Linked DNA regions of Pararoseomonas sp. SCSIO 73927. The protein of the gene in region 2 interacts with the protein of the main gene of each other region in a pairwise test. Links are inferred from orthologs where the notes say so. Each region holds a gene or a part of one and is shown on either strand. Other genes may lie near its edges.

Region 1 (8,675 bases), 1.7 Mb from region 2 along the record:
CTATATCGGCCCGGTCCTCATCCTGGTTGCTGCCTTGCCCTCACTCCCTCCCGAGAGCGCCGGTCGGCCCGGCGGTGACGCTTGATCCCGGTTGATTTCGAGGCCCTGTTCGGCGCCTCGCCCAACCCTTACGTCCTGCTTGATCCGGGTCTCGTCATCGTCGCCATGAACGAGGCCTATCTCGGCGTGACCATGCGGACCCGGGAGTCGCTTCTCGGGCAGAACATGTTCGAGGCCTTCCCGAGCGATCCCGGCTCGGAGGGCCATCGCCTGCTGCGGGCCTCGCTGGACCGGGCGACGCGGCTGGGAGAGCGGGACCACCTGCCGCTGATCCGGTACGACATCTCCCGGCCCGATGGCGGGGGGATGGACCAGCGGTTCTGGAGCGCTACCCACTCGCCGCTGCGCGGGCCGGATGGGGCGGTTGCCTTCGTCCTGCAGCACACGGTGGACGTGACCGAGCTGCACCGGCTGCGGGAGATGGCGCGCCGGATCGGGGTGGCGGGCCCGGCGGCCGGGATCGAGAGCGACGTGATCCGCCGGGCCGAGGCGGTGCAGCAGGCGAACTCCGCGCTGGAGGAGGAGCGGCGCTGGCTGGAGAGCCTGTTCGAACAGGCGCCGGGCTTCATGGCCGTGCTGGAGGGGCCGGAGCACCGCTTCGCCATGACCAACGCCGCCTATCAGGGGCTGGTCGGCGGGCGCGAGGTGCTGGGGCTGCCCGTGGCCGAGGCGCTGCCGGAGGTGGTGGGGCAGGGCTTCGTGGAGCTGCTGGACCGGGTGCGGGAGAGCCGGGAGCCCTTTGTTGGCCGCGGGTATCCCGTGCGGCTGGTGCAAAGCGTAGGCGGGGAGCCGGAAGAGCGGTTCATCGACTTCATCTTCCAGCCGATTCTGGAGGAGGGTGCCGTGACCGGCGTCTTCGTCCAGGGCCACGACGTGACGGAGACGAAGCGCGCGGAGGACGCGCTGCGCGAGAGCGAGGGCCGCTTCCGGCTGGTGGCGGACAGCGCGCCGGTGAAGCTGTGGATGAGCGGGCCGGACGGGACGTTCGCCTATCTCAACCGCGCGCACCGCATCTTCTGGGGCCTGCCGGAGGAGGCGGTGGCCGGGTTCGACTGGTTCGAGATGGTGCACCCCGAGGACCGCGCCGCCTTCCGCGCCGCGCACGACCTCTCGCTTCGCGACCGGACCGGCTTCACGGCCATCACCCGCTTCCGCCGGCATGATGGCGCCTGGCGCACGCTCCGGACGGAGGCGCAGCCGCGCTTCACGCCCGATGGCGGCTTCCTCGGCCTGATCGGCGTGAACGTGGACATCACCGAGATGCAGGAGGCGGAGGACGCGCTGCGCCGGGAGAAGCGCGTGCCGGAGGTGCTGAACGCCACCGGCGCCGCCATCGCGGCCGAGCTGGACCTGGACCGCGTGGTGCAGATGGTGACGGATGCGGGGGTGGAGCTCTCCGGCGCCAAGTTCGGCGCGTTCTTCTACAACGTGCTGGACGACAAGGGCGGCAGCTACATGCTCTACGCCCTCTCCGGCGTGCCGCGCTCGGCTTTCGAGAGCTTTCCCATGCCGCGGGCCACGGCGGTGTTCCAGCCCACCTTCAAGGGCGAGGGTGTCATCCGCTCGGACGACATCATGGCCGACCCGCGCTATGGCAGAACGGTGCCCTATGGCGGAATGCCGCCGGGGCACCTGCCCGTGCGGAGCTACCTGGCGGTGCCCGTCACCTCGCGCTCCGGCGAGGTGCTGGGCGGGCTCTTCTTCGGCCACCCGGAGACGGCGCGCTTCAAGCCGGAGCACGAGGCGCTGCTGCGCGGCATCGCCGGCCAGGCCGCCATCGCGATCGACAACGCCCGCCTCTACCAGTCCGCCCAGCGCGACATCCGCCACCGCCGCCGCGCGGAGGAGCAGCTGCGCCAGCTGAACGAGACGCTGGAGGCCCGCGTCGTCACCGAGATCGCGGAGCGGCGGCAGGCCGAGGCCGCGCTGGCCCAGGCCCAGAAGATGGAGTCCATCGGCAAGCTCACCGGCGGCGTCGCGCACGACTTCAACAACCTGCTCCAGGTCGTCTCCGGCAACCTCCAGCTCCTCACGCGGGACGTGGCGGGGAACGAGAAGGCGGAGCGGCGGCTCTCCAACGCCATGGCGGGGGTCACGCGCGGGGCGAAGCTGGCGGCGCAGCTGCTGGCCTTCGGGCGGCGCCAGGCGCTGGAGCCGAAGGTGGTGAACATCGGCCGCCTGCTGGCGGGGATGGAGGACCTGCTGCGCCGCTCCATCGGAGAGGCGGTGGAGATCGAGACGGTCGTCTCCGGCGGGCTGTGGAACACGCTGATCGATCCCGCGCAGATCGAGAACGCCATGCTAAACCTGGCCATCAACGCGCGGGACGCGATGGACGGGACGGGGCGGCTGACGATCGAGGTGGGCAACGCCTTCATCGACGACGCCTATGCCCGCGCCCACCCGGAGGTGAACCCCGGCCAGTACGTCATGCTGGCCGTGACGGACACGGGCTGCGGCATGCCGCCCTAGGTGCAGGAGATGGTCTTCGAGCCCTTCTTCTCCACCAAGGCGGAGGGGAAGGGCTCCGGCCTCGGCCTCTCCATGGTCTACGGCTTCGTCAAGCAGTCCGGCGGCCACGTGAAGATCTACTCCGAGGTCGGGCAGGGCACGACGGTCAAGCTCTACCTGCCCCGCGCGCGGAAGGCGGAGGACGTGGTCGTCTCCGTCGAGGGCGGCCCCGTGACGGGCGGCACCGAGACGGTGCTGGTGGCCGAGGACGACGACGCCGTGCGCGCCACCGTGGTGGAGCTGCTGACCGAGCTCGGCTACCGCGTGCTGAAGGCGCGGGACGCCGCCAGCGCGCTGAGCGTGGTGGAGAGCGGCGTTCCCATCGATCTCCTCTTCACCGATGTGGTGATGCCCGGGCCGATGAAGAGCACGGAGCTCGCCCGGCGCGCGCGGGAACGCCTGCCCGGCCTCGCGGTGCTCTTCACCTCCGGCTACACGGAGAACTCCATTGTCCATGGCGGCCGGTTGGACGAGGGAGTGGAACTTCTCTCCAAGCCCTACACGCGGGAAGCGATGGCGCGGAAGCTGCGCCAGGTGCTGGCGGGCGCCGTGCGGGGAGCCGCATCCGGGCCCGCCGCCCCGGCGCGCGTGCTGCTGGTGGAGGACGACCCGCTGATCCGCGCCAGCACGGCGGAGATGCTGCGCACCGCCGGGCACGAGGTGGCGGAGGCCGGGAGCGCGGAGGAGGCCCTGGCCCGGCTGCGCGAGGCGGAGGTGGGGGTGATCGTCACCGACCTTGGCCTGCCCGGCACGTTAGGTGACGCCTTTGCCCGACAGGCGCGCGCCCTGCGGCCAGGAGTCGGGATCGTCTTTGCCACGGGGCAGGACGGGGCGCCGGAGAACGCGCCGGACGACGCGCTGCTGCTGCGGAAGCCCTACGATGCGGCGGGGCTTCTGGAGGCGGTGCGGCGGGCTGGGATGGGCGCCGGCTGACGGGATGTCCCGGGGAGAGGAAGAAGTAATTCTGCCTCTCCCCGGACCCCTCACCATCATCTTTTTCTAGGCTTCGGAATTACCCGGCTGATAGTGCGCCTCGGGTCCACGACCCGAGGCGACTGTAAGGGCAGGACTAGTCCCGCTGAGCAGAAACCTCGTGTCAGGAAGGCTCGGCGGCAGCCCGATGGGGATCCAAGGGCCTCAGGCCCTTGGCGGGGGGCCAGGGGGCGGAGCCCCCTGGTTCCGTCTCAGCCGACGATCTCGGAGCCGGCGAAGAAGAAGGCGATCTCGGTCGCTGCGTTCTCGGCGCTGTCGGAGCCGTGGACGGAGTTCGCCTCGATGCTCTCGGCGAAGAGCTTGCGGATCGTGCCCTCGGCCGCGTTGGCGGGGTTGGTGGCGCCCATGATCTCGCGGTGGGCGAGCACGGCGTTCTCACCCTCGAGCACCTGCACGACCACGGGGCCGGAGGTCATGAAGGAGACGAGGTCCTTGAAGAAGGGGCGCTCCTTGTGGACGCCGTAGAAGGTCTCGGCCATGTGCTGGCTCATCAGGATGCGCTTCTGGGCGACGATGCGGAGGCCCTTCTCCTCGAACACGGCGTTGATCTTGCCGGTGAGGTTCCGGCGGGTCGCGTCGGGCTTGAGGATGGAGAAGGTGCGCTCGGTGGCCATGGCGGCGGATTCCTTGTTTCGAGTCGGGGGCCGGGTAGCCGTGCCGGGGCCGTTCGGCAAGGGGGACGGCGGCGGGGGCGCCAAAACGTAACCGGGCGGCCCTAGCGGGAGGGGCTGCCCGGCCAGTCGCCCGGGGCCACGCGGAGCAGGGCGTAGCCCAGCAGGCCGGAGACGAGGGACCCGGCGAGGATGCCGATCTTCGCCTCTGACTGGAGGAGCGGATCCCCCGGGAAGGCGAGAAGGGTGATGAAGAGGCTCATGGTGAAGCCGATGCCGCAGAGCAGGGCGGTGCCGAAGAGCTGGGTGCGGCTGGCATAGGCGGGGAGGTCGGCGAGGCCGAGCCGGATGGTGAGCATGGCGGCGCCGAAGACGCCGACGGCCTTCCCGACGAGGAGGCCGAGGCCGACGCCGAGGGTGACGGGGGCGGCGAAGGCCTCGGCGGGCAGACCCAGGAAGGGCACGCCGGCGTTCGCCAGGCCGAAGATCGGCACGATGAGGAACCCGACGGGGAGATGGAGGGCGTGCTCCACCTGGTGGAGGGGGCTGGCGGCTTCGTGGTCGGGGGCGGCCGGGGTGGCCCGCAGCGGGATGGCCAGCGCCAGGAAGACGCCGGCGAGGGTGGCGTGGACGCCGGAGCGGAGCACGAGGACCCAGAGGACGAGGCCGAGGAGGAGGTAGGGCCACAGGCGCAGGACGCCCATGCGGTTGAGGCCGAAGAGCAGGGCGAGCACCAAGGCCGCCCCGGCCAGGTCCGGCAGGGAGAGGCCGGAGGTGTAGAACAGCGCGATGATCACCACGGCGCCGAGGTCGTCGATGATGGCGAGCGCCGCGAGGAAGACGCGGAGCGACGCCGGGACGCGCTTGCCGAGGAGCGAGATGACGCCGAGCGCGAAGGCGATGTCCGTGGCGGCCGGGATGGCCCAGCCATGGGCGGATTCCCCGGGGTTGAAGGCGAGGAAGACCAGGGCGGGCACGGCCATGCCGCCGGCCGCGGCGATGCCGGGCAGGGCGCGGCGGGGCCAGGTGGAGAGCTGGCCGTCCAGGGCTTCGCGTTTGATCTCCAGGCCGACGAGCAGGAAGAAGACCGCCATCAGGCCATCATTGATCCAGTGCTCGACCGAGAGGGGGCCGAGATAGGCGTGCAGCACGCCCTGGTAGGCGGTGTTGAGCGGGGTGTTCGCGATGACCAGGGCGAGGGCGGCGGCCCCCATCAGCACCAGCCCGGCGGAGGACTGCCCTTCGAGGAAGCGGCGCAGGGCGCTGGGCCGGGTATCGTGGTGGGCGGCCTGGACCATCGGGACTCCGTTTCGTGGCGGGGGATGGCCCCTAGCACGGGCGGCGGCGGGGGGAAGGAACATTCCAGGGTTCCTCCTGAAATGATGCGGCGCATCATCAGCGTTCCGTTGCCGGGGGCGGCGCGGTAGAAGCCGGGCATGACGGTGCTTGCCCTTCGCGACCTGACCATCCGCATGGCCGGGCGCACCCTTCTCGACGGCGCGAACCTGCAGCTGGACCCCGGGCGCAAGCTGGGGCTGGTGGGGCGGAACGGGACGGGGAAATCCACCCTGTTCCGGGTGGTGACCGGCACCTTGCAGCCCGATGGCGGTGAGGTGCGGATCGCCGCCCGCGCCCGCATGGCGCATGTGGCGCAGGAGCAGCCGGGGACGGAGGTGTCGCTGCTGGAGACGGTGCTGGCGGCGGACACGGAGCGGTCCGAACTGCTGCACGAGATGGAGAACGGCGATCCCACCCGGCTGGCGGAGGTGCAGGAGCGGTTGATCGCGATCGGGGCCGATGCGGCGCCGGCGCGGGCGGCCACCGTTCTCGCGGGGCTGGGGTTCGACGCGGAGGCGCAGCAGCGCACCGTGCGCGAGTTCTCCGGCGGCTGGCGGATGCGCGTGGCGCTGGCCTGCGCGCTGTCCCTGGAGCCGGACCTGCTGCTGCTGGACGAGCCGACGAACCACCTGGACCTGGAGGCCACGATCTGGCTGGAGGGGTGGCTCCGCCGCTTCCCGGGTGCGGCCATCATCATCTCCCACGACCGGGAGGTGCTGGACGAGTGCGTGGACAGCATCGCGCACCTGGACCGGGGCAAGATCACCACCTACCCCGGCGGGTACTCGGAGTTCGTGCGGATCCGCGGGGAGCGGATGGCGCAGCAGGCCGCGCTGAACGAGAAGGTGCTGGCCCAGCGCGCGCACATGCAGGCCTTCGTGGACCGGTTCCGCGCCAAGGCGACGAAGGCGCGGCAGGCTCAGTCCCGTCTGAAGGCGATCGAGAAGCTGCCGCCGGTGATCGAGGTGGCGGAGGACGGGTCCACGCGGTTCGAGTTCCCGGACCCGCCGGAGGTGCCGCCGCCGATCCTGACGATGTACGACGCGAGCGTGGGCTACGGGAACCGCACCATCCTCTCCGGCCTTGGGCTGCGGCTGGACCAGGATGACCGGATCGCGCTGCTCGGCGCCAACGGCAACGGCAAGTCCACTCTCGCGAAGCTCATCGCCGGGAAGCTGGAGGCGCGCTCCGGCGAGGTGAAGCGCACCCAGCGGCTGAAGATCGGCTACTTCGACCAGCACCAGGCGGAGGCGCTGGACCCGGAGGGCACGCCGCTGTCCCACATGCAGGCGGCGATGCCACCGCAGGCGACGGTGACGCAGGCGCGGTCCCAGCTGGCGCGCTTCGGGCTGGACGAGGACCGGGCCACCACCCTCATCCGCAACTGCTCGGGCGGGGAGAAGGCGCGGCTAATGCTGGCCATCACCACGCGGGACGCACCGCAGCTGCTGATCCTGGACGAGCCGACGAACCACCTGGACATCGACGCGCGCGAGGCGATGGTCCGGGCCCTGGCGGACTACAAGGGCGCCGTGGTGCTGATCACCCACGACCCGCACATGGTGGAGCTGGCGGCCGACCGGCTCTGGCTGGTGGCAGACGGCAAGGTCTCGCCCTTCGACGGAGACCTGAACGACTACCGGGCCTGGCTGGCGAACCGCGCGCGGGACGACCGGCGCGAGGCGCGGGCCGCCAAGGGCGACCCCGCCGCGCCGGCCAAGCCCACCGCCGCGAGCCGGGCGGCGGCACGCGCCGCCCTGGCCCCGATCCGGGAGCGGGTGAAGGAGATCGAGGCGCGAATGGAGAAGCTGCGCCTGGAGGACGGGCTGCTGGAGAGGAAGCTCTCCGACACCGGGACCTATGCCCGCTTCAAGCCCTCCGACATCGCCTGGGCCAATACCCGCCGCGCCGCCATCGCCGCCACGGTGGCGAAGCTGGAGGAGGAGTGGCTGGAGTTGAGCGAGAAGCTGGAAGCCGCCTGACCCGGCATGGCAGGCTGGGCGCATGGACGCCCCGTCTCTGCACCATGCTGCCCTGCCCTATCGCGCCATGGCCCGAAACAACGCCTGGGCCAACCACCGCCTGCTGACGGCCTGCGAGGGACTGTCGCAGGCGGAGTTCGTGGCGCCGCGAACCGGCTTCTTCCCGAGCCTGCGGGCGACGCTGAACCACATCCTGGTCATCGACCGCTTCTACGTGGACGCGATGGAGGGCGGCACGCTGGGGCCGGCCGCCTGGGCGGACCCGGAGCCCTGCGCCACCGTGGCCGCGCTGAAGGCGGCGCAGGCGGCGGTGGATGCGCGGCTGATCGCGATCGCCGAGGCGCTGGACGCGGCGGGGCTGGCACGGATCGTGGCCGTGCACCGCGGCAGCCGGGTCCAGCACGAGCGGATGGACCGGCTGCTGCTGCACCTGTTCCAGCACGACATCCACCATCGCGGCCAGGCACACGCCATGCTCAGCGGCACGCGCGTGGCACCGCCGCAGCTGGACGAGTTCTACGCCGCCGAGGAGGCGCCCCTGCGCGCCGCCGAGTTCTCGGCGCTGGGCTGGACGGAGAGGACCGTCTGGGACCGATCCGACACCCTTCCGGAATGATTGCGGCCTGACGCGCCGCCGCGGCACTGTCCTTCCCGGGAGGGTAGGGCCATGACCGAGGACGAGACGGGCGCACGCAACGTGGCGATGGTGCAGGGCGTGTACGAGCGCTTTGCCAGGGGCGACCGGCAGGCGCTCTACGACGCCCTCTCGCCGGAGGTCCACTGGACCTCGGCCGGCGACGAGACGGTGCCCTGGGCCGGAACCCGCCATGGCCATGACGGCGTCCGGGACTATTTCGCGCGCCTCGACAGGGAGTCGGAGGCGGTGGGCTACGAGGTGGAGCAGGTGATCGCCCAGGGCGAGTGGATCGCCATTCTCGCCAGGGTCCGTCGCCGCGCGCACGCGACCGGGACGATCGGGGATTATGCCAAGGCCGACTTCATGCGGATCGTGGATGGCCGTGTGGTGGACTTCCGCGAATTCTACGACACCGGTCGGGTCTGCCGTGACTTCCGCCTGGGCTGAGGGCGCTCAGGCGCCCTGTCGCAACCCGGCAAGCTTCTCCGCCCTCACGCGGTTCACCACCATCCGGTCGTGCAGCTGCGTGACCGTGGCGGAACC
Region 2 (8,881 bases):
GCCCGCTTGATCTCCATGGCCTGGTACTCGGCCACCACCACGCCCAGCAGCGCCGGCGCCAGCAGCACCACGCCCCGCGCCTGGCCCAGCTTCAGCGCCGCGCCCGGGTTCTTGTTGACGTAGGTGTGCTCCACCGCCGCCTCGTCCGGCCGCATCTCCTCCACCAGCGCCGTCAGCGCCCGGTGGATGGCGCAGAGCCGGTCCGCCAGCGGCAGGTCCGCCTTCGTGCTCACCACCCCGTCGCCCAGGTGCCGCAGGCGGGACCCGCTGCTCTCCACCAGCCCCCAGCCCGTGTGCTGAAGCCCGGGGTCCAGCCCGAGGATCCTGACAGACCCGACGCCGCCCGCCCGATTCACGTTCCGCGGCTCCGCCGCTGCACGATCGGGCGGGGTCAAGCCGTCAGCTTCTCCAGGATCTCGTCCGGCACGTCGAAATTGGCGTAGACGTTCTGCACGTCGTCGTGGTCGTCCAGCGCGTCCACCATCTTCAGCACCCCGCGCGCGGCCTCCTCGTCCAGCGGCACGCTGGCGTTCGGGCGCCACTCCAGCTTCGCGCTCTCCGCCGGGCCCAGCTTCGCCTCCAGCGCGTCCCGCACCTCGAACAGGTCCGCGATGGCGGTGCGGATCGCGTGCCCGTCCTCGTCCGTCTCCACGTCCTGCGCGCCGGCCTCGATCGCCGCCTCCAGCACCGAATCCGCATCCCCGGCAGAGGGCGGGTAGCGCACCACCCCCTCCCGCTCGAACTGGAAGGCCACCGAATTGCTCTCCCCCAGCGCCCCCCCGTTCTTGGAGAAGATGGAGCGCAGGTCGGAGGCGGTGCGGTTCCGGTTGTCCGTCAGCGCCTCCACGATCACGGCCACGCCGCCGGGCCCATAGCCCTCGTAGCGCACCTCGTCGTAGTTCTCGGTGTCGGCGCCCTGGGCCACGCGCTTGATGGCGCGCTCCACCGTGTCCCGCGGCATGTTGGCCACCAGCGCCGCCTTCACCGCCGCCCGCAGGCGCGGGTTGTGCGCCGGGTCCGGCAGCCCCTGCTTGGCGGAGACGGTGACCTCGCGGATCAGCTTGCCCCAGGCCTGGGCGCGCTTGGCGCTCTGCGCGGCCTTGCGGTGGGCGATGTTCTTGGCGTGCGAATGGCCGGCCATGCCTGGCGTCCTGTTCTTTCTCGGGCGGCGGCGCGCCGGCCCGGAAGGAAGCCGGGTGCCGCGCGCCGGCCCGCCGGGGCCAGGCCCCCGGGCAGGTGGGGACGGCCCGCGCGGCGGGGCTGGGAACCCCTATCCTACACCGCCGCCGCCGCCCCGCGCCACCCGGGGCAGCGCCCCGCGCGGGGGAAGGCAGCGCCCCGCGCTCCCCGTGGCAGCGCCCCGGCGCCCCAGATGGCGCTTGCCCCCGCCGCCCGGACGCGCTTCACCCTGAGAGGCACCCGCAGCCGCCACCGCCCCTCGTGCCGAGGTTCCCATGGACGCAAACCCCGCCGCCCACCCCTTCGACGTCACCTCGCACGAGGCGCTCGCCACCCTCTACGACGCCCCCCGGCCCGTGGTGCTCGCCAAGGCCACCGACCGGATCGAGGGCAAGAGCGCCGCCTTCATCGCCGCCTCCCCCTTCCTCGTCCTCTCCACCGTCGGCAACCGCGGCCCCCACGCCACCCCGCGCGGCGACGCACCGGGCTTCGTCGCCCTCCTGGACGAGAAGACCCTCGTCCTGCCCGACCGCCGCGGCAACAACCGCATCGACGCGCTGCGCGACGTGCTGGACGACCCCCGCGTCGCCCTCCTCTTCCTCGTTCCCGGCATGGGGGAGACGCTGCGCGTCCACGGCACCGCCCGCATCAGCACCGATCCCGAGCTGCGCGGGCGCCTCGCCATGGGCCGCGCGGTGCCGCCCACCGTCCTCGTCGTCTCCGTCACCGAGGTCTTCATGCAGTGCCCCCGCGCCCTGCTGCGCGCGGAACTCTGGGCCGGGCGGGAGAAGCCGGCGGGCGCCCCCACCGGCGGCGAGATGATCGCCGAGCACACGAAGGGCGCCTACGACCAGAAGGTCTACGACAACGAGACCGCCCCCTACTGCGCCGACAACCTCTACTGAACCGCCACCGCTGACACCGTGCCCGACCTCCGCATCTCCCGGAGCCTGACGGTCCCCGAGGCGGCGCTGGAGGAGAGCTTCATCGCCGCCTCCGGCCCCGGCGGGCAGAACGTGAACAAGGTGGCCACCGCCGTGCAGCTCCGCCTGCACACCGCCCGCATCCCCGGGCTGAGCGAGCGCGTCATGGCGAATCTCCGCGCCCTCGCCGGCCGCCGCATGAATGAGGAGGGCGTCCTTCTCCTCGTCTCGCGGGAGCACCGGACGCAGGATCGGAACCGCGAGGCCGCCCGCGCCCGGCTGGAGGCCCTGCTGCGGGAGGCCTCGGCCCCTCCCCCACCGGTCCGCCGCCCCACCCGCCCCACGCGCGGCAGCCAGGAGCGCCGCCTGGCCGAGAAGGGGGCGCGGGCCGGCATCAAGCGCGACCGCGGGCGCATCCGGGACGAATAACCCGCGGGACGGATAAACCCCCGGGACAACAACCTACTGCGTGTTGCCCAGCGCCGCGGGCGGCGGCGAATCCTTCCTCGCTCCGGCCGCCTGGCCCGCCGGCTCCGGCTGCCTCTCCTCCCGTCGCCTCTCTTCCTTCCCAGGCAGCACCGCCTCCGCCTCGGCGGGCGTCCGTGCGAACCGCGAGAGGATCACGCTCTGGGCCGGCACCGCGATGGCGATCCCCAGCTCCTCGAAGCGCCCCTTGATGCGACGGTTGAACTCGCGCTGCACGCCCCAGCGCCCGGTGTCCGTGCAGGGCATCTGCCCCAGCACGGTGAAGGTCGCGCCATCCACCTTGTCCACGCCCCAGAGCGAGAAGTCGTCGAGGATGCTGTCCTTGAAGGCCGGATCCTCGCGCATCCCCGCCCCGATCTCCTTCAGCACGCGCCCCACCCGGTCCGGATCCTCGGAGAAGGCGACGGTCACGGAGACCGCGGCATTGCCCCGGCCCTTGTTCGTGTTCGTCACGGTGGTAACGGAGCTGAACGGGATCACGTGCACCGATCCGTCCCCGGCGCGCAGCCGGATGGTGCGGATGGAAAGGTTCTCCACCGAGCCCGACAAGCCGGAGACCGTCACCCAGTCCCCCACCTGCATCGTGTTCTCCAGCAGCAGGAAAATGCCGGTGATCACGTCCTGCACCAGCTTCTGGGACCCGAAGCCGACCGCCACGCCGAGGATGCCCGCCCCCGCCAGCAGCGGCGCGATGTTCACCCCGAGCTGCGAGAGCGCGGTGAAGCCCACGATCGCCACGATCAGCACCAGCAGTGTGGTGTGCAGCAGCGGCAGCAGCGTGCGCAGCCGGGCCGATCGCGCGCGCTCCCCACGCTCCGACATCTCCACGATCTTGCGGTCGATCCAGGCGTTCACCCCCTCCCAGATCACCACCGCCAGCACCCCCGCGACGGCCAGGATGAGCGCGGAGGCTGCCACGCGCTGCCCCAGCCCTCCCTCGCGGAATGATTCCATCACGTCCACGCCCCAGACCTGCAGCAGGGCGAGCACGGTCACGGCGCCGATCGCGGCGGAGATACCGCGCCGGAGCAGCGGCACGTAGCGGTTCGCCCGCCCCTCCAGCAGCGGCAGCCGCTGCGCCGTCTCCGCTTTGATCCGGAACGCGCGGTCCAGCAGCCCGAGCACCGTCACCGCCACCAGCCGCGCCACCACCAGCACCGCGACGGTGGCGCCGACATAGCGCAGCAGCAGCCCGTAGCCGTTCTCGATCCGCAGCGCCCACACGAACCAGAGGGCGAGCAGCAGGAAGATCGCGACGATGTGCCACACCCGCGCCAGCCAGCGCCGCGCCAGCGCCAGCCCGCCAGCGGCCCCCGGCGGCGCGTCGATCAGCGCCGCGATGCCGCGGCGGCACTGCAGCACCACCACGATCAGCAGCAGGTGATTCAGCAGCACCACCAGCTTGGCGGCGGATTCGTAGGCCGCGGGGTAGAGCCCGAGGATGCGCGCGATCTCCAGCGCCGCCATGCCGTAGATGGCGATCCCCGTCACACGCCCCAGCCACACCTCGGCATAGGCCGCCGTCTCGTCGGACATGCGGAACAGCCGCAGGAAGCGCGACCTCGGCGAGAAGACGGCGCAGCCCGCCGCCATGATCACGTGCTGGATCACGAAGGCGTTCACCGCCGCGATGATGATCAGCGGCGTCACGCCCCCGTCGCCCAGCGGCGTGGCCAGCAGCAGGTTCCCCACCAGCGCGAAGACGCCGATCGGGACCAGCTCCAGCACCAGCTTGATCCCGGCCAGCGGCGCCCGCTGCATCAGCCGCAGCTCCGCCTGGCTCGCCACGCGCGGCGCGTCAGTAGCGGAGGCCACGGTGCGCCGCGCCACCGCCTTGTCCACCGCGCGCCGCTCCAGCGCGGCCAGCGGCCGGCGCATCGCGCGCCGCAGCACCCAGCGGGCACCCCAGGCCAGGGCCAGCACCACCGCCAGCCGCCAGGCAACATCGAGGATGGCCGACTGCGCGAAGGGGTTGCTGGCCGTCCGCACCAGCCACATCCAGGCCAGCGGCAGGCTGGAGACCGTGGCCCCCACCGCCGCCAGATGGCCGGACAGGGCGGAGAGCCAGCTGGAGAGGGCGGCGATGATCTCCGCCAGCAGGCTGTCGGAGGTCAGAGAAACCTTGTCCCCCGCCGGGGCCGCTGCCGCCGCGGGAACTGCCGGTGCTGGAGCTACCGGTGCCGAGTTTGCCGGTGCCGCTGCCGTGGTACCCGGGGCGGCCACCCCCGCAGCGGGGGCTGGCGCGCCCGCTCCGCCCGGCACTACGCCTGCCACGGCGCGCAGCGCGTCCAACACCTGCTGCCGGCGGGCGTCGTCGCCGAGGATGCTCAGCGCGTTGCGCGCCTGCTCCGGCGTCAGCGCCTCCATCCCCCCGGCCGTCACCCCGCCCATGGCCACGCCCGGCTGCGCCCGGGCGGCCCCGGCGAGGAGCGCCAGCGCCGCGACCATGACCAGCAGGACACCTCCCCGGCGCCCCCGGAGGCGCCCGCTGACCTGATCACCGCCGGGGGAATTCGGCCGAGCAAAGGGGTTCAGGGCAAGGAGAAGCTTCTGCATTCCGTGGAATTCTCCAGGGGTCGTTCAGGCCGCGCCCTTTGAGGCGCGTCGGGCCGAAACCCAGGGGCGGACGAGGGCCGCAGGCCCCCGCACACGTCACGTCCGGCCGCCCCGCCCCGCCCCGTGGGCGCAAGCATGGTCCGGCACGGCAGACACCTTCCGCCGGCAGATGGGCCGCGGGGCGCACTCGGCGGAAAAGCGGCCGAAGGGGGCTCTTGGTTGCAGTTGCGAAGGCGGAAGAGGAGTCTCCGGCGCGCCGGGAGCCCGCGCCCAGAGCCCGCGCCCAGAACCCGCGCTCAGAATCCTGGCATGATCTGGGAGAGCCGCCCGCCCAGCCGCACCGGCCCGATCCGGACGGCCAGCCCCGTCGCGTCGTCCGTCTCCGCCAGCACGCCGCAGAGCGTCGCCTCGCCCTCCGCCGGCGCCAGCCGCTCGCTCGGCACCTTGCGCCAGAAGCGGATGGAGGCCCCGGCCTTCCCCATGCCGATCACGCTGTCGTAATCGCCGCACATCCCGGCATCGCTCACATAGCCGGTGCCGCCCTCCAGCACCTGGTGGTCGGCGGTCGGCACATGGGTGTGGGTGCCGCAGATGAGGCTGACCCGCCCGTCGAAGGAGTGCCCGAAGCCGAGCTTCTCGCTCGTCGCCTCCGCGTGGATGTCCACCACCACCGCCTGGACGGAGCCGTTCGCCCCCATCGTATGGCGCACCAACTCCGCCTGCGCCGCGCGGAAAGGGTCGTCCAGCGGCTCCATGAACAGCCGCCCCATCACCTGCATCACCAGCGCCCGGCCGCGGCCCGGCACCTCCACCACCGTCGCCCCGCGCCCGGGCGTGCCGGGCGGGTAGTTCATCGGCCGGATCAGCCGCGCCTCGCCCTCGATGTAGGGCACGATCTCCTTACGGTCCCAGGCGTGGTTGCCGAGCGTCAGCACGTCGGCGCCGGCCTCCAGGAAGGCCCGCGCCATGTCCGGCGCCAGACCGAAGCCGTGGGAGGCGTTCTCGGCGTTCAGCACCACGAGGTCGGCCAGCAGGTCCCGCCGCAGCCCCGGCAGGCGCGACACCACCGCGTCCCGCCCCGCGCGCCCGACCACGTCGCCCAGAAAGAGGATCCTCAACCCGCCGAAACCCCGAACCGCATCACGCCAAGCTCCGTCGCTACCGCGTCCAGCGGCGCGTCATGCGGCCCGCAGGGCACGCTGTCCATCTCCTGGCAGGCGAAGGCCACCCCGAGCGTCCCCGCGCCCGGCAGGGCCACGAGCGTCCGGTCGTAGTAGCCGCCACCATAGCCAAGCCGCCGCCCCGCCCGGTCGAAGGCCAGCAGCGGCACGATGAGCCAGTCCGGCACCAGGGCCGGCGCGTCCTCTCCCGGTTGCAGGGTCCCGAAAGGCCCCTTCGCCATGGGGTCGCCGAAGGCAAAGGCCCGGAAATCCAGCGGCAAGCCGCGCTTCGGAGTGCGCGGCAGGCAGAGCCGGTGCGCCCGCCCCTCCAGCGCCCGCAGCAGCGGCCGGACGTCGATCTCGTGCCCCATGGGCCAGAACCCTGCCACCACGGCGCCCGCCGGCGGCGGCGCGTCCCGCAGCACATGGGCGGCCAGGGCCGGGCCGGTGCCCGCCGCCTCGGCGCGCGCGCGCCGGGCCTGGGCCTCCTCGCGCGCCACGATCTTCGCCGCGCGGAGGGCGGCGCCGTCGCCGGTACCGGAAGGGGAAAGGTGCGGAGCCGCCATGACCGCTGGCGATTCGTCCTCCAAGGCCTGCTAACGCAGGTGGGCGCCAGGTATCCGGACCAGGGCCCGGACAGAGCCAGCTCCCGGAGGGTGCTTATTGGCCCAGGGGATGATGTGCCTGGCGCGAAAGGCAGCCCCGCCGGACCTATCTAGTGCCGCGCCCGCCCTTCCGCCAGACCCCCCAGTGCCAGAGCCCCGGCGCCAGAGCCCCGGCACCAGGCCGGCCTCAGCCCTTTCCAAGGTCGGAGGCGATTCCCTCGATCCGCTCCGCCACCCGCGCCAGCCGCTCCGCCAGCCGCGGGTCCGTCGGCGCCGCCGGCGGCAGCATCCCCGCCCGCGCCTGGGCGAGCTCCACCTTCAGGTCGTGCACCTCGTCCGCCAGCAGGAGGGAGGCGAGCAGCAGCAGCCTCGGCTCGCCGTAGGACCCGCCCATGGTCCGCACGGAGGAGACGCGGCGGTCCACCTCCGCCGCCAGGGCGACGAGATGCGCCTCCTGCCCGTCCTCGCAGGATACGGGATGGCTGTAGCCGCCGACGCGAACCGTCACCTGTCCCAAAGCCTAGCCCTCCAACGCCATCCAGAATCGCCTGCGAAAAACCGCCGGGCCCGAACCGCCCGGCCACGCCCGCTACCCGAGATTCGGGCCGGAGGGACCGCTTCTGCCGCCCTCCTCCTCCGACAGCCCGGCCTCGTCGAACCCGGCCTCGTCACCCATCCCCTCCTCGCCGAGGCCTTCGCCCAGGCCCTCGTCGGAGAGGACGGCGGAACCCTCGGGCAGCGCCGCGCGCAGCCGGGCGATCGTCGCCTCCAGCCGTGCGGAGAGCGCCGCCACCTCCTCGACCGGCACGCCCGCCGGGGCAGGCTGGCCACGCGGCACCGAGGCCGCCGCCCGCGCCAGCCGCTCCACCGCCGCTTCCAACCGTGCGGCCGCCTCTGCCAGGCTGTCCGACATGCCGCTCCCAACCTCCGCACCCGCACCGGACGGCGGGCCAAGCCTCACGAACGACCCGCCGCAGGCCGGCCTGACACGTCAGCGTGATGGCTTTACCGGTCCCCTCGCAAGGGGGTCAACCGCGCCCCCGCCCGCCATCCGCTTCCATTCCGCCGACGAGGCGGCCGCCGCCCTCGCCCTGGCCCCTGCCGGCGGCGTGCTCCTCCTCTCCGCCCCCGGGGCCGCGGCCTGGCCCGGCGCGGCCGTGGTGGCCGCCATGGTCGCCCGCGCCGCCACCGCCCATCCCGATGCCTCCTACCTGGCGGCGCTGGACTGCGGCAGCGCCCCCGGCCTCGCGCTGGACGCCCTGCGCCAGGGCTGGCGCCTGCTGATCCTGGACCCGTCCCACCCGTCCTTCCCCGCCCTGCACGCCGCGGCGCAGGAGGTGGGCGCCACCCTCTGGCGCCAGGCCCCGGAGGCGCTGGACCTCGCGCGCCTCGACCTGCGCCGCCCCGGCGGCCGCGCCCTGCTCGCCCGTCATCTTGGCGCCGGGGTGCCGGATCCCTGACCCGCCCCTGGCAAGGGCCGGAACCCGCCTCCTCCCCGCGGCGCCCTCCCCCCGGCCCGTAACCCCCGGCCCGTGACAAGGTCCGCGCCCTGCGGCTTACTCCGGCCCCGCCCACGGCCCGGCAGAGGAGGAACGCCCCATGCAGCTCACCCCACAAGTCCGCGAAATCCTCGGCTGGTACGAGAGCGACAACCCCGGCACCAAGACCAACCTCGCCCGCATCCTGATGGAGGGAAGGCTCGGCGGCACCGGCCGCATGGTCATCCTGCCCGTGGACCAGGGCTTCGAGCACGGCCCCGCACGCTCCTTCGCTCCCAACCCCGCCGCCTACGACCCGCGCTACCACTTCGAACTGGCGATCGAGGCCGGGCTGAACGCCTACGCCGCCCCGCTCGGCATGATCGAGGCCGGCGCCGCCACCTATGCCGGCGCCATCCCCACGATCCTGAAGGTCAACAGCAGCAACTCCCTCTCCACCACCAAGGACCAGGCCGTCACCGGCACGGTGGCGG

What was found.
Region 1: the proteins of VQH23_RS17855 (region 2) and ndk interact in binary tests that used the Escherichia coli proteins (3 or more experiments, as listed by UniProt). The link is inferred for Pararoseomonas sp. SCSIO 73927 from one-to-one orthologs.

The regions. Positions count from the first base shown.
Region 1 is NZ_CP146232.1:2,130,857-2,139,531, forward strand. The notes cover bases 2,468-5,184. They hold ndk (nucleoside-diphosphate kinase), read right to left. Parts: upstream 4,179-5,184; coding sequence 3,756-4,178; downstream 2,468-3,755. Other genes in these bases: VQH23_RS10090 (PAS domain-containing protein), read left to right, coding at 2,468-2,532; VQH23_RS10095 (response regulator), read left to right, coding at 2,542-3,504; nhaA (Na+/H+ antiporter NhaA), read right to left, coding at 4,280-5,184. Also shown: more of VQH23_RS10090, read left to right, coding at 82-2,467; more of nhaA, read right to left, coding at 5,185-5,473; VQH23_RS10110 (ABC-F family ATP-binding cassette domain-containing protein), read left to right, coding at 5,612-7,495; VQH23_RS10115 (DinB family protein), read left to right, coding at 7,518-8,111; VQH23_RS10120 (nuclear transport factor 2 family protein), read left to right, coding at 8,163-8,579; VQH23_RS10125 (DUF6356 family protein), read right to left, coding at 8,586-8,675. UniProt on the Escherichia coli protein: Major role in the synthesis of nucleoside triphosphates other than ATP. The ATP gamma phosphate is transferred to the NDP beta phosphate via a ping-pong mechanism, using a phosphorylated active-site intermediate.
Region 2 is NZ_CP146232.1:3,788,693-3,797,573, reverse strand. What follows is about bases 5,065-7,987. They hold VQH23_RS17855 (5-formyltetrahydrofolate cyclo-ligase), read right to left. Parts: upstream 6,871-7,987; coding sequence 6,259-6,870; downstream 5,065-6,258. Other genes in these bases: VQH23_RS17835 (hypothetical protein), read left to right, coding at 7,821-7,987; VQH23_RS17840 (hypothetical protein), read right to left, coding at 7,499-7,822; VQH23_RS17845 (cell division protein ZapA), read right to left, coding at 7,097-7,426; VQH23_RS17860 (TIGR00282 family metallophosphoesterase), read right to left, coding at 5,441-6,262; VQH23_RS17865 (mechanosensitive ion channel domain-containing protein), read right to left, coding at 5,065-5,144. Outside these bases: crossover junction endodeoxyribonuclease RuvC, read right to left, coding at 1-356; VQH23_RS17880 (YebC/PmpR family DNA-binding transcriptional regulator), read right to left, coding at 392-1,141; VQH23_RS17875 (MSMEG_1061 family FMN-dependent PPOX-type flavoprotein), read left to right, coding at 1,455-2,084; alternative ribosome rescue aminoacyl-tRNA hydrolase ArfB, read left to right, coding at 2,103-2,531; more of VQH23_RS17865, read right to left, coding at 2,565-5,064; more of VQH23_RS17835, read left to right, coding at 7,988-8,369; VQH23_RS17830 (class I fructose-bisphosphate aldolase), read left to right, coding at 8,509-8,881. UniProt on the Escherichia coli protein: Involved in the removal of 5-formyltetrahydrofolate.